Regions from separate parts of the Streptomyces sp. NPDC042259 genome, predicted to be linked through region 2. Evidence: riboswitches for the same ligand, from Rfam matches in the RefSeq annotation. Region 2 holds a riboswitch; each other region holds the start of a gene.

Region 1 (3,840 bases), on a different contig from region 2:
TTCGACGACATCTTCGCGAAGGCGGGCGAGGCGCTCGCGGCCGAGAACCCGGCGACCGGCAAGCCGCGCGGCTCCCTGGTGACCGGTCCGCAGGCGCAGTGGGCGTACGCGACGCTCGCCCTCGGGTCGGCGATGGCGCTCTTCCTCTATCCCCACTCGGTGACGGCCGTGCTCTCCAGCCGGAGCCGTAACGTCATCCGCCGCAACACCACGATCCTGCCGCTGTACTCGCTGATGCTCGGGCTGCTGGCGATCCTCGGCTTCATGGCGCTCGCCGCCGGGGTCAAGGTCAAGAACGGCCAGCTGGCCATCCCGCAACTCTTCGAGAACATGTTCCCGGACTGGTTCACGGGCGTCGCGTTCGCCGCGATCGGGATCGGCGCGCTCGTCCCGGCGGCCATCATGTCGATCGCCGCCGCGAATCTGTTCACCCGCAACATCTACAAGGACTTCATCAAGCCGGACGCCACGCCCGAGCACGAGGCGAAGGTCTCCAAGCTCTCCTCGCTGCTGGTGAAGGTCGGCGCGCTGGTCTTCGTGCTCACCATGGACAAAACGGTCGCGATCAACTTCCAGCTGCTCGGCGGCATCTGGATCCTGCAGACCGTCCCGGCCCTGGTCGGCGGGCTCTTCACCCGCTGGTGCCACCGCTGGGCGCTGCTCGGCGGCTGGGCGGCCGGAATGGTCTACGGCACCTGGCGGGCCTACGCCACGCCGAGCGCCACGCAGGACCACTTCGGCAACACCAACCTCATCCCGCTGATCGGTGAGAAGGGTTACATCGGCCTCACGGCCTTCGTCCTCAACGTCCTCGTGGTGATCGTCCTCACCTTCGTGCTCAGAAAGCTCGGCGCGCCGGACGGTGTGGACGAGACGAAGGCGTCGGACTACACCGCCGACGCGGGCGACCCGGGCGTGGTGGAGAAGCTTCCGGCGGCCACCGCCGGAGCCCCCGGCGGCCACTGACCCCGACGCCCCCGACCGCGCCTCTGAGGCCGCCGCTCCCCGACGAACAGGGGGGCGGCGGCCTTCGCCGTGCGGGCGCCGCCGAGGCGCTCGCAGAGGCCCTCCGGAGGGCCTTCGCGCGGGGCCGCGAAGGGCCGTGACGGGGGCTCACGCCAATAGGGATTCGAGGTCCAACACCCGGGCGCTCTAGCACATTCCGCACCCAGCTCATTACCGCGCGACACAAGATGTGGGGGCGCGTACGAGTGGCAGCACTAGATGTATGCTCGTCCTCGCTGTCGCCGCAGGGGAATCCGGTGGAAATCCGGAACTGTCCCGCAACGGTGTATGTGTGCGGTTTTACGTACCCAAGAGTCCGAGGACCTGCCGACAGCGCGCCCGCCTCCGAGCCACCACTCGGAACAGGGCGTCGAATTCGTCCGGGTCTCGCGGGTTGGGCCGGTGGACGCTGCGTGGCATGCCCTGGTGCAGGGGTGCGCCCGTACGCGCCCGTCGCGCCCGCCCGCCCGGCCCACACCACTGCCGAGCGAGGGAGAGCCCCACGTGACCATCGCGCCCGCCGATCCGGTCTCAGCGACAGCGGAAGCGACCGGCGGCCCCGGGACCGCGCTGCTGCGCACCCTGACCGACCTCACCGCCGATCTGCCCGCCACCGACCCCGGCAAGGTCGCCGCCGCCGCGCTGCGCGGCCGGCACCCGGGTTCGGACGAGGCCGAGCTGCGGTCCCTGGCCACCGAGGCCGCCGCCGGGCTCATCGCCGAGGAGCCGGAGTACTCCCGGCTCGCCGCGCGACTGCTCACGCGGGCGATCGCCGACGAGGCGGCCGGACAGGGCGCCCTCTCCTTCTCCGCCTCCGTCGCGGTCGGCCACCGCGAGGGTCTGATCGCCGACGAGACGGCCGCGTTCGTCGTCACCCACGCCGAGCGCCTGGACGCCCTCGTGGACGCCGCGCTCGCCGACGGCGCCGACGACCGCTTCGGCTACTTCGGCCTGCGCACCCTGCACAGCCGCTATCTGCTGCGTCACCCCATCACCCGCCAGGTCGTCGAGACCCCGCAGCACTTCCTGCTGCGCGTGGCCTGCGGCCTCGCCGAGGACCAGTCGACGCGGGCCCTGGACGACGTGGCCGAGCTGTACCGGCTGACCAGCACGCTCTCCTACCTGCCGTCCTCCCCCACGCTGTTCAACTCCGGTACCCGGCACCCGCAGATGTCCTCCTGCTACCTGCTGGACTCGCCGCTGGACGAGCTGGACTCGATCTACGACCGCTACCACCAGGTGGCGCGGCTGTCGAAGCACGCCGGCGGCATCGGCCTGTCCTACTCGCGCATCCGCTCGCGCGGCTCGCTGATCCGGGGCACCAACGGCCACTCCAACGGCATCGTGCCGTTCCTGCGCACGCTGGACGCCTCCGTCGCCGCCGTCAACCAGGGCGGCCGGCGCAAGGGCGCGGCCTGTGTCTACCTGGAGACCTGGCACGCGGACATCGAGGAGTTCCTGGAGCTTCGCGACAACACCGGTGAGGAGGCACGCCGCACGCACAACCTCAACACCGCGCACTGGATCCCGGACGAGTTCATGCGCCGCGTCGAGGCGGACGCCGACTGGTCGCTGTTCTCCCCCGCCGACACCCCCGAGCTGGTCGACCTGTGGGGCGACGCGTTCGACGCCGCCTACCGCAAGGCCGAGGCCGACGGCAAGGCGATCAAGACGATCCCCGCGCGCGTGCTGTACTCCCGGATGATGCGCACCCTCGCGCAGACCGGCAACGGCTGGATGACGTTCAAGGACGCCTCCAACCGCACCGCGAACCAGACCGCCGAGCCCGGCAAGGTCGTCCACTCCTCGAACCTCTGCACCGAGATCCTCGAGGTCACCGACGACGGCGAGACGGCCGTCTGCAACCTCGGCTCGGTCAACCTCGCGCAGCACCTCGGTGCCGACGGCGAGATGGACTGGGAGAAGCTCGACCGCACCGTCCGTACGGCCGTGACGTTCCTCGACCGCGTCGTGGACATCAACTTCTACCCGACCGAGCAGGCCGGGAACTCCAACAGCCGCTGGCGCCCGGTGGGCCTCGGCCTGATGGGCCTCCAGGACGTCTTCTTCCGGCTGCGGCTGCCCTTCGACTCCGCCGAGGCGAAGGAGCTGTCCACCCGGATCTCCGAGCGCATCATGCTCGCGGCGTACGAAGCCTCCGCCGACCTCGCCGAGCGGCACGGCCCGCACCCGGCGTGGGCCGCGACCCGCACCGCGCGCGGTGTGCTGCACCCCGACCACTACCCGAACGCCGAGCAGCGCTGGGCCGACCGCTGGGACGCGCTGCGCGCCCGGATCGCGAAGACGGGCATGCGCAACTCGCTGCTGCTCGCCATCGCGCCGACGGCCACTATCGCCTCCATCGCGGGTGTGTACGAGTGCATCGAGCCGCAGGTCTCCAACCTCTTCAAGCGCGAGACGCTCAGCGGTGAGTTCCTCCAGGTCAACACCTACCTGGTGGAGGACCTCAAGCAGCTCGGCGTGTGGGACCGCACCACGCGGGACGCGATGACGGACGCCAACGGCTCGATCCAGGACATGAACTGGATCCCCAAGGAGGTGCGCGACCTCTACCGCACCGCCTGGGAGATCCCGCAGCGCGCCCTGATCGACATGGCCGCGGCCCGTACGCCGTACCTGGACCAGAGCCAGTCGCTGAACCTCTTCATGGCCTCGCCCACCATCGGCAAGCTCAGCTCGATGTACGCGTACGCCTGGAAGCAGGGCATCAAGACGACGTACTACCTGCGCTCGCGTCCGGCGACCCGGATCGCCCGCTCGGCCGGCGCCGCCGCCACCATCCCCGTCCAGCAGGCCCCGGCGCCCGACGCCGAC
Region 2 (3,840 bases):
CCGTGGTGGATCTCGTAGCCCTCCACCCGTTCGTCCAGGGCGGTGCCCACCGGCCTCGCCAAGGTCTTCTCCACCGCGAACCGCACCCGTACCGGCAGCAGTCCCAGCCCCTCGACGATGCCCGCCTTGGACTCGACGTCGTCCTCCACGCGCTCGCCCAGCAGTTGGAAGCCGCCGCAGATGCCCAGCACCGGCCTGCCCTCCGCCGCCCGGCGCGCGAGGGCGTCCGCGAGCCCGCGCTCGCGCAGCCACGCCAGCGCCTTCACCGTCCCCCGGGTGCCCGGCACGATCACCAGGTCGGCGTCGGCCAGTTCCTCGGGGCGGTCGACGAAACGGACCACGACCCCCGGCTCGGACGCCAGCGCGTCCACATCCGTGAAGTTGGACATCAGCGGCACCGCGCAGACCGCGACCCGCAGGATGTCCGCGCCGTGCGGCGGGGCCACCACCGACTCGCGCACCGCGCCGCGCATCGAGACCCGCAGCCCGTCCTCCTCGTCGATGCCGAGGCCGTGCGCGAACGGCAGGACGCCCACCGTGGGGCGGCCGGTGAGGCCGCGCAGCATCTCCAGGCCCGGCTCCAGAAGGCTCACGTCGCCCCGGAACTTGTTGACGATATAGCCCGCTATGTGCGCCTGGTCCTCGGGGGAGAGCAGCGCGGTCGTCCCGAAGAACGACGCGAACACACCGCCCCGGTCGATGTCGCCGACCACCACGACCGGCAGCCGTGCCGCCCGCGCGATGCCCATGTTGACGATGTCGGTGCGCCGCAGATTGATCTCGGCCGGGCTGCCGGCCCCCTCGCAGATCACCGCGTCGTGCGTGCGCCGCAGCTCCTCCAGGCACTCCGTGACCGTACCGAACAGCTGCTCCTGACGCCCGGAGTGGTAGCCGCGGGCGCTGAGTTCACCCACCGGCTTGCCCATGAGGACGATCTGACTGCTGCGGTCGCCGCCGGGCTTGAGGAGCACCGGGTTCATCAGCGCCGTCGGCTCGACGCGGGCGGCGGCCGCCTGCATGGCCTGCGCCCGGCCGATCTCGGCGCCCTCGCGCGTCACGAACGAGTTCAGCGACATGTTCTGCGCCTTGAAGGGCGCGACCTTGACGCCCTTGCGGACCAGCCATCGGCAGATCCCGGCGGTGACCACGCTCTTGCCCGCGTCCGAGGTGGTCCCGGCCACCAGCAGGCCCCCGCCCAGCGGGCCCCCGGGCCCGCTCCTGTCCGCTGTCACCGGTTCCTCCTGTGCTGCGTGGGAGCGATGGTCCGTCGTGGGATCCGTAGTGCCGTCCGTACGGCCCAGGCGGTTGCCGGAAGTCTGCCCAGGACGCGGCCGGCCGGCGCACCGCTCGTGGAGCGTGCCGCGGCCCGCGCGCCGGTGACGGCGTACCGCCCGGCGATCGCGACCCCGAGGGCCAGCAGCGACACCCGGCGCGAGAGCCGTACCGCGCGCTCGATGTCGGCGGCCCGGACCGGGCGCAGCTCCGCGCCCAGGACGGGACGGTGTTCGACGCGGCCCGCGTAGGCGAGGGTGCCGCCCAGACGGACGCCGAGCGCACCGGCGAAGGCGGCCTCCACCGGGCCGGCGTTGGGGCTGGGGTGCCGGGCGGCGTCCCGCCGGGCCACCCGCCACGCGCCGCGCGGATCGGGGCCGGCCAGGACGGCGAGGGCGGCGGTGAGCCGGGCGCCGGGCCAGCCGACGACGTCGTCGAGCCGGGCCGAGGCCCAGCCGAACCGCCGGTAGCGCGCGGACTTGTGCCCGACCATCGCGTCCAGGGTGTTGACCGCGCGGAAGCCGACGAGCCCGGGCACGCCGCCGAGGGCGCCCCAGACGAGGGCGCCCACCACGGCGTCGGAGGTGTTCTCGGCGACGGACTCGACGACGGCCCGCGCGATCGCCTGCGCGTCCAGCGCCTGCGGGTCACGGCCGCACAGGTGCGGCAGCCGCTCCCGGGCGACGTCCAGGTCCCCGGCGGCCAGGGCGCCGCCGACGGCCCGGGCCTCGCGGCCCAGGGACGTGCCGCCGAGCACCGCCCAGGTGGCGGCGGCGGTCAGCGCGAGACGCGCGCGGGGGGAGCTTCGCACGGCACGGGTCAGCAGCCCGGCGGCGGCGACGGTGCCGCCCGCGCACACCAGCGTGTGCAGGGCGCCGTAACCGCGGTGGTCGCGCCACAGCCTCTTCTCGACGCCCTGCGCGGCGCGCCCGAAGGCGGCCACGGGGTGACCGCGGCGCGGGTCGCCCACCAGGAGGTCGCCGAGGAAGCCGAGTGCGGCACCGGACGCGAAACCGACGTGATCGGCACGCATCGGATCAGACCGCCGTCATGCCTCGAAGGGGTGCACAGCGGACGGAGGGTGGGGGCGTGGGGCGGCAGCCGGGCATGGCGATGTGTCCTCACTCAGGGTCCGCGCCCTGGTTCGACGTGACCGGCGACCAGAGTCTCCTGGCTCCCGGATCGGCGCCGCCCCCGGTCTTCCAGCTCGTGGTGAGCCGTGACCCCTGTGGACCCACGGGGTGGGGGAGCGCTCCCCGGTGACAGTGGCGGGACCGCGCCGGACTCGCACCGGCTTCCTCTTGCTGTCGCCGTTTGGCCCCGGAAGTCCACCACGGCCCGGGAACGGCCGTCAACTCACGTTTGACCTGCGGCCGAAGCCGCCCGGGCCGTGCCGGTGGACTGCCGTCGGCGGACGGTCAGGTGACGATGAGGTAGATGCCGTAGGCGACGGCCGCCGCGCACAGCGCGAAGCAGGCGTACGCGCCGGTGCGCGCCATCGTGGTCGGCGCCGTGGTGACCGCCGCCGCGCCGGCGGCGTCGGGCCGCCCCTGTGGCTTGCGGGACGTGCCGACGATGCCGAGGGTGAAGACGCCCACCAGCGCGACGGTCACGACGAGGCTGACGCCGAAGACCTGGCCGAGAGCTGCCCAGTCGATGTTCATTGCGTTCTTCCTTAAGGCTGGCTGGTCCGGCGTCAGCCGGTCGCGGCGGCCGGGGTCCGCTCGGGCTCGCGGGGAGCCAGGGCGGCCGGGGCCGTGACGAGCCCGGCCGGCGGCGGGGCGACGGCCTGGAGGGCGGTGGTGACGACACCGGCGGGCTCGGCGGCCGGGGTGTCGAGCTCGTTGACGTTGTCGTGCGTCACGGGCTTGCGGCGCGAGGCCAGCCAGATCGCGCCACAGGCGGCGAGGGCGAGCACGGCGACCGTGGCGACACCCCAGTCGCCCTGGTCGGCGAGGAGGGCGGCGGCACCGGCGACGAGACCGGCGGCCGGCAGCGTCAGACCCCAGGCGACGACCATGCGGCCGGCGGTGGACCAGCGCACCACGCCGCCCTTGCGGCCGAGGCCGGAGCCCATGACCGAGCCGGAGCAGACCTGGGTGGTGGAGAGCGCGAAGCCGAGGTGGGAGGAGGCGAGGATGACGGTCGCGGCACCGGTCTGGGCGGCGAAGCCCTGCGGCGGCTGGATGTCGGTGAGGCCCTTGCCCATGGTGCGGATGATGCGCCAGCCGCCCAGGTAGGTACCGAGCGCGATGGCCAGACCGGCGGAGACGATGACCCACATCGGCGGGTCGGCGTGCGGGGCGACGACGCCGCCCGTGACGAGCGCGAGGGTGATCACACCCATCGTCTTCTGGGCGTCGTTGGTGCCGTGGGCGAGGGAGACCAGGGCGGCCGAGGCGATCTGCCCGGCGCGGTAGCCCTTGGCGGTGTCCTTCTCGTCGCGGCCCTTGGCGAGCCGGTAGGTGAGCCGGGTCGCGACGAGGGCGGCGACGCCGGCCACCAGCGGGGCCGCGACCGCCGGGATGAGGACCTTCATGACGACCTTGTCGGCGTTGACCGCGTCGA
Region 3 (3,840 bases), on a different contig from region 2:
ACCATCCCGCAGGCGTGGATCATGCGCACCGCGACCTGGCTGACGTCCGGCGGCAGTCCGCCGAGGTCGGCCTCGGCCCGGATGGTGGCAAAGGACTGGCGGTAGATGGACGCGCCGTCCTTCTCGTACTCGAACACTGTGCCTCGCTTGCTGGGTTGCGCCTGGTGGTGTCGTGCAGGTCGGTCCGCCGAGCGGCGGGCCGCCGCGACCGCGGCGGCCGGTCCCCCCGCCGTGGCGGGTGCGGTCACCGGTTCCGTTTCCGTCCGGCCGTCCCGTACCGCGATCCGGTAACCGTCACCGGTCGCGAGCACGTCGACCCATCTGCCGCCCGGGTGGCCGCACCGCCGCTCGCATCCGGACCAGTACACCGGCAGCCCCGCCGGGGGCAGCCCCGCCAGGCAGGCCGCCGCGTCCGCCCGTACGTCCGCGCGGGACTTGGCGCAGCCCGGCCGGCCCGCGCAGGCGCCCGCCCGGTGCCAGGGGGACGCGGTGGAGGTGACGAGTCCGGCGTCCGCGAGCGCCGCCAGCCGGGTGGGAGCCGTACCGGCCGGCAGACCGGGGACGACGATGCCGCGCCAGGGTGTCACACGCAGCTCGCCCGCCCCGTCCCGGGCGGCCGCGTCGGCCACCAGGGACCACTGGGCGGTGCTCAGCCGGCCGAGCGGCGCGGTCACCGACAGCGCGCACCGCCCGTCCGGGCCGGTGACCAGGCCCGGCTCGGCGGGGGAGCCGTGCGGGAGCCGGGGGTCGGCAAGCGGTGCGCAGGCGATGCCCGCGGCCCTCAGCCGGTCCGCCAATGCCGCGATGCGCGGGCGGTGTTCGGGCGCCAGGTCCCGCACGCGCCAGGCCTTGGCGCCGCTGTGGGACAGCGCCGCGAGGAACTCGCGCGCGGCCAGCGCGGCCGCGCGCGGCGCGTCGGCGGCGGCGATCCGCAGCCCGGGGCCGGAGGCGGCGAAGCACAGGACGGCTTGCCCCTCGCCGCTTGCGATCAATGTCACATCGGGACCGAGGGCCACGATGTCACCGCGCCCGTCGTCCAGACCGAAGAGGAAACGTCCCGACAAACCTGACAAATCCGGGTCGTCGGCACGGTCGGAGCCGGGGGCGCACAGCAGTGCGTCCAGGGCGCGCGCCCAGGCCTGCACATCGATTGCCCCCGTGCGGGACGGCTCGGCACCCCCGTGCGTCCCTCCGTGCGTCCCCGCGTCCAGGCCGCACAGCGGTGAGGCCGCCACATTGCGCACCCGGTCGTGCCGGTCCGACGGGAGCAGTCCCGCCGTCCGCAACCGGTCGGCCAGTTCGCCGCCACAGCCCTCGGCCAGCCCGCGCAACTGAACGTTGCCACGCGAGGTGATGTCGAGATTCCCGTCGCCCAACTCCCGCGCCACCTGCGCCAACACCATCGCCTGAGGGGCCGTCAACAGACCGGCGGGCAGCCGGACGCGCGCCAGCGCCCCGTCGTCCGCGGCGTGCAGCCGCAGCGCTCCGGGGCACGCGTCGCCGCCCGCGCGGACGGTCCGTCCGCCGGCGGCCGGTTTATCCCGCTCCGGGGGGGATGTGGGGGTGACGGGCATGGCGGCGAGCATACCGACGATCACACCGGGTGCACCGTCCTGTGCCAAACGGCCAGCGCTTACTATGCTCACCGGTGGCCAGAATCTCTTTATTCGTCCTCTGGTCCGCCAAACGCCAGCGACGGCGTCAGGGGAGGAAGCCGGTGTGACTCCGGCACGGTCCCGCCACTGTGAGCCCGGCAGCGATGCCGGGCGAGTCAGGAACTCCCGCCGTCCTCCAACCGCCCGGGGCGCGGACCCCGAGGAAGGCCAGCCGCCGCATGCGCACTTTCCGGTCCGGCACGCCCCGGGCGACCCTCGATGCCCTGGGGAGCGCCGCGTGATCCTTCTCCTGTCGACGTCCGACACCGACCTGCTCAGCGCCCGCGCGGCTGCCGCCCACGGAGGCCCGGTCCCGTACCGGCTCGCCAACCCCGCCCGGCTCGCGCTCGACGACCTGCCCGCGCTGCTGGAGGGCACCGACCTCGTCGTCGTACGACTCCTCGGTGGCATCCGCGCCTGGCAGGAGGGGCTCGACCTGCTGCTCGCCGGGGACCGCCCCGTCGTCGTCCTCACCGGCGAACAGGCACCCGACGCCCAGCTGATGGAGGCCTCCACCGTCCCCATCGGCATCGCCGCCGAGGCGCACGCCTACCTCGCGCACGGCGGCCCCGCCAACCTCGAACAGCTCGCGCGGTTCCTCTCCGACACCGTGCTGCTCACCGGACACGGCTTCGAGGCGCCCGCGCCCGCCCCCACCTGGGGCCCGCTGGAGCGCACCCCCAAGCCCGGCGCGAGCGGCCCGCTCATCGCGGTGCTCTACTACCGCGCCCACCACATGAGCGGCAACACCGCCTTCGTGGACACCCTGTGCGGGGCGATCGAGGACGCGGGCGGCCGCGCCCTGCCGCTGTACGTCGCCTCGCTGCGCGCCCCCGAGCCCGCGCTCGTCGAGGCGCTCACCGCCGCCGACGCCGTCGTCACCACCGTCCTCGCCGCGGGCGGCACCAAGCCCGCGGCCGCCTCCGCCGGCGGCGACGACGAATCCTGGGACGCCGGCGCCCTCGCCGCCCTCGACGTGCCGATCCTCCAGGCCCTGTGCCTGACCGGCCCGCGCAGCGCCTGGGAGGAGAACGACGAGGGCCTCTCGCCGCTCGACGCCGCCACCCAGGTCGCCGTCCCCGAGTTCGACGGCCGCCTCATCACCGTCCCGTTCTCCTTCAAGGAGGTCGACGAGGACGGTCTGCCGATGTACGTGGCCGACGCCGAGCGCGCCGCCCGCGTCGCCGGCATCGCCGTGCGCCACGCCCGGCTGCGGCACATCCCCGCGGCCGACAAGCGCCTCGCGCTGGTCCTCTCCGCCTACCCCACCAAGCACTCCCGCATCGGCAACGCCGTCGGGCTCGACACCCCGGCCAGCGCCGTGGCACTGCTGCGCCGACTGCGCGAGGAGGGCTACGACTTCGGGTCCGAGGAGGTCCCCGGGCTCGCGTCCGGCGACGGCGACGAGCTGATCTACGCCCTCATCGAGGCCGGCGGCCACGACCAGGAGTGGCTCACCGAGGAGCAGCTCGCCCGCAACCCCGTCCGCATCCCGGCCGCCGACTACCGGCGCTGGTTCGCCGAGCTGCCCGCCGAGCTGCGCGAGGCCGTCGAGGAGCACTGGGGCCCGGCGCCCGGCGAGATGTTCGTCGACCGCAGCGCCAACCCCGAGGGCGACATCGTCCTCGCGGCCCTGCGCCGCGGCAACCTGCTGATCCTCATCCAGCCGCCGCGCGGCTTCGGCGAGAACCCCATCGCGATCTACCACGACCCCGACCTGCCGCCCTCGCACCACTACCTGGCCGCCTACCGCTGGATCGCCGCCGCCCAGGCCGACGGCGGTTTCGGCGCCGACGCCATGGTCCACCTCGGCAAGCACGGCAACCTGGAGTGGCTGCCCGGCAAGAACGCCGGCCTGTCCGCCGCCTGCGGCCCGGACGCCGCCCTCGGCGATCTGCCGCTGATCTACCCCTTCCTCGTCAACGACCCCGGCGAGGGCACCCAGGCCAAGCGCCGCGCCCACGCCACCCTCGTCGACCACCTCGTGCCGCCGATGGCCCGCGCCGAGTCCTACGGCGACATCGCCCGCCTGGAACAGCTCCTCGACGAGTACGCGTCCATCTCCGCGATGGACCCGGCCAAGCTGCCCGCCATCCGCGCCCAGATCTGGACGCTGATCCAGGCCGCGAAGCTCGACCACGACCTCGGCCTCGACGACCGTCCGGACGACGACGGCTTCGACGAC

The links. Region 2 has a riboswitch for cobalamin ahead of ACZ6MA_RS00350 (cobalamin biosynthesis protein). Riboswitches for the same ligand answer to the same signal wherever they lie in the genome.
Region 1: it holds a riboswitch for cobalamin, as region 2 does, so the genes downstream of both, ACZ6MA_RS15515 (ribonucleoside-diphosphate reductase subunit alpha) here and ACZ6MA_RS00350 (cobalamin biosynthesis protein) in region 2, are expected to answer to the same signal.
Region 3: it holds a riboswitch for cobalamin, as region 2 does, so the genes downstream of both, cobN (cobaltochelatase subunit CobN) here and ACZ6MA_RS00350 (cobalamin biosynthesis protein) in region 2, are expected to answer to the same signal.

The regions. Positions count from the first base shown of each region.
Region 1 covers NZ_JBVJDW010000004.1:726,544-730,383, reverse strand. The annotation lists gene mctP (monocarboxylate uptake permease MctP) at 1-966, shown strand, start outside; adenosylcobalamin-variant (AdoCbl-variant) riboswitch at 1,242-1,339, shown strand; gene ACZ6MA_RS15515 (ribonucleoside-diphosphate reductase subunit alpha) at 1,510-3,840, shown strand, end outside.
Region 2 covers NZ_JBVJDW010000001.1:62,083-65,922, reverse strand. The annotation lists gene ACZ6MA_RS00355 (cobyric acid synthase) at 1-1,199, opposite strand, end outside; gene ACZ6MA_RS00350 (cobalamin biosynthesis protein) at 1,229-2,305, opposite strand; cobalamin riboswitch at 2,437-2,572, opposite strand; gene ACZ6MA_RS00345 (hypothetical protein) at 2,691-2,936, opposite strand; gene ACZ6MA_RS00340 (inorganic phosphate transporter) at 2,969-3,840, opposite strand, start outside.
Region 3 covers NZ_JBVJDW010000002.1:960,345-964,184, reverse strand. The annotation lists gene ACZ6MA_RS08620 (precorrin-8X methylmutase) at 1-137, opposite strand, end outside; partial or broken gene ACZ6MA_RS08615 (nitrite reductase) at 570-1,403, opposite strand; cobalamin riboswitch at 1,659-1,803, shown strand; gene cobN (cobaltochelatase subunit CobN) at 1,894-3,840, shown strand, end outside.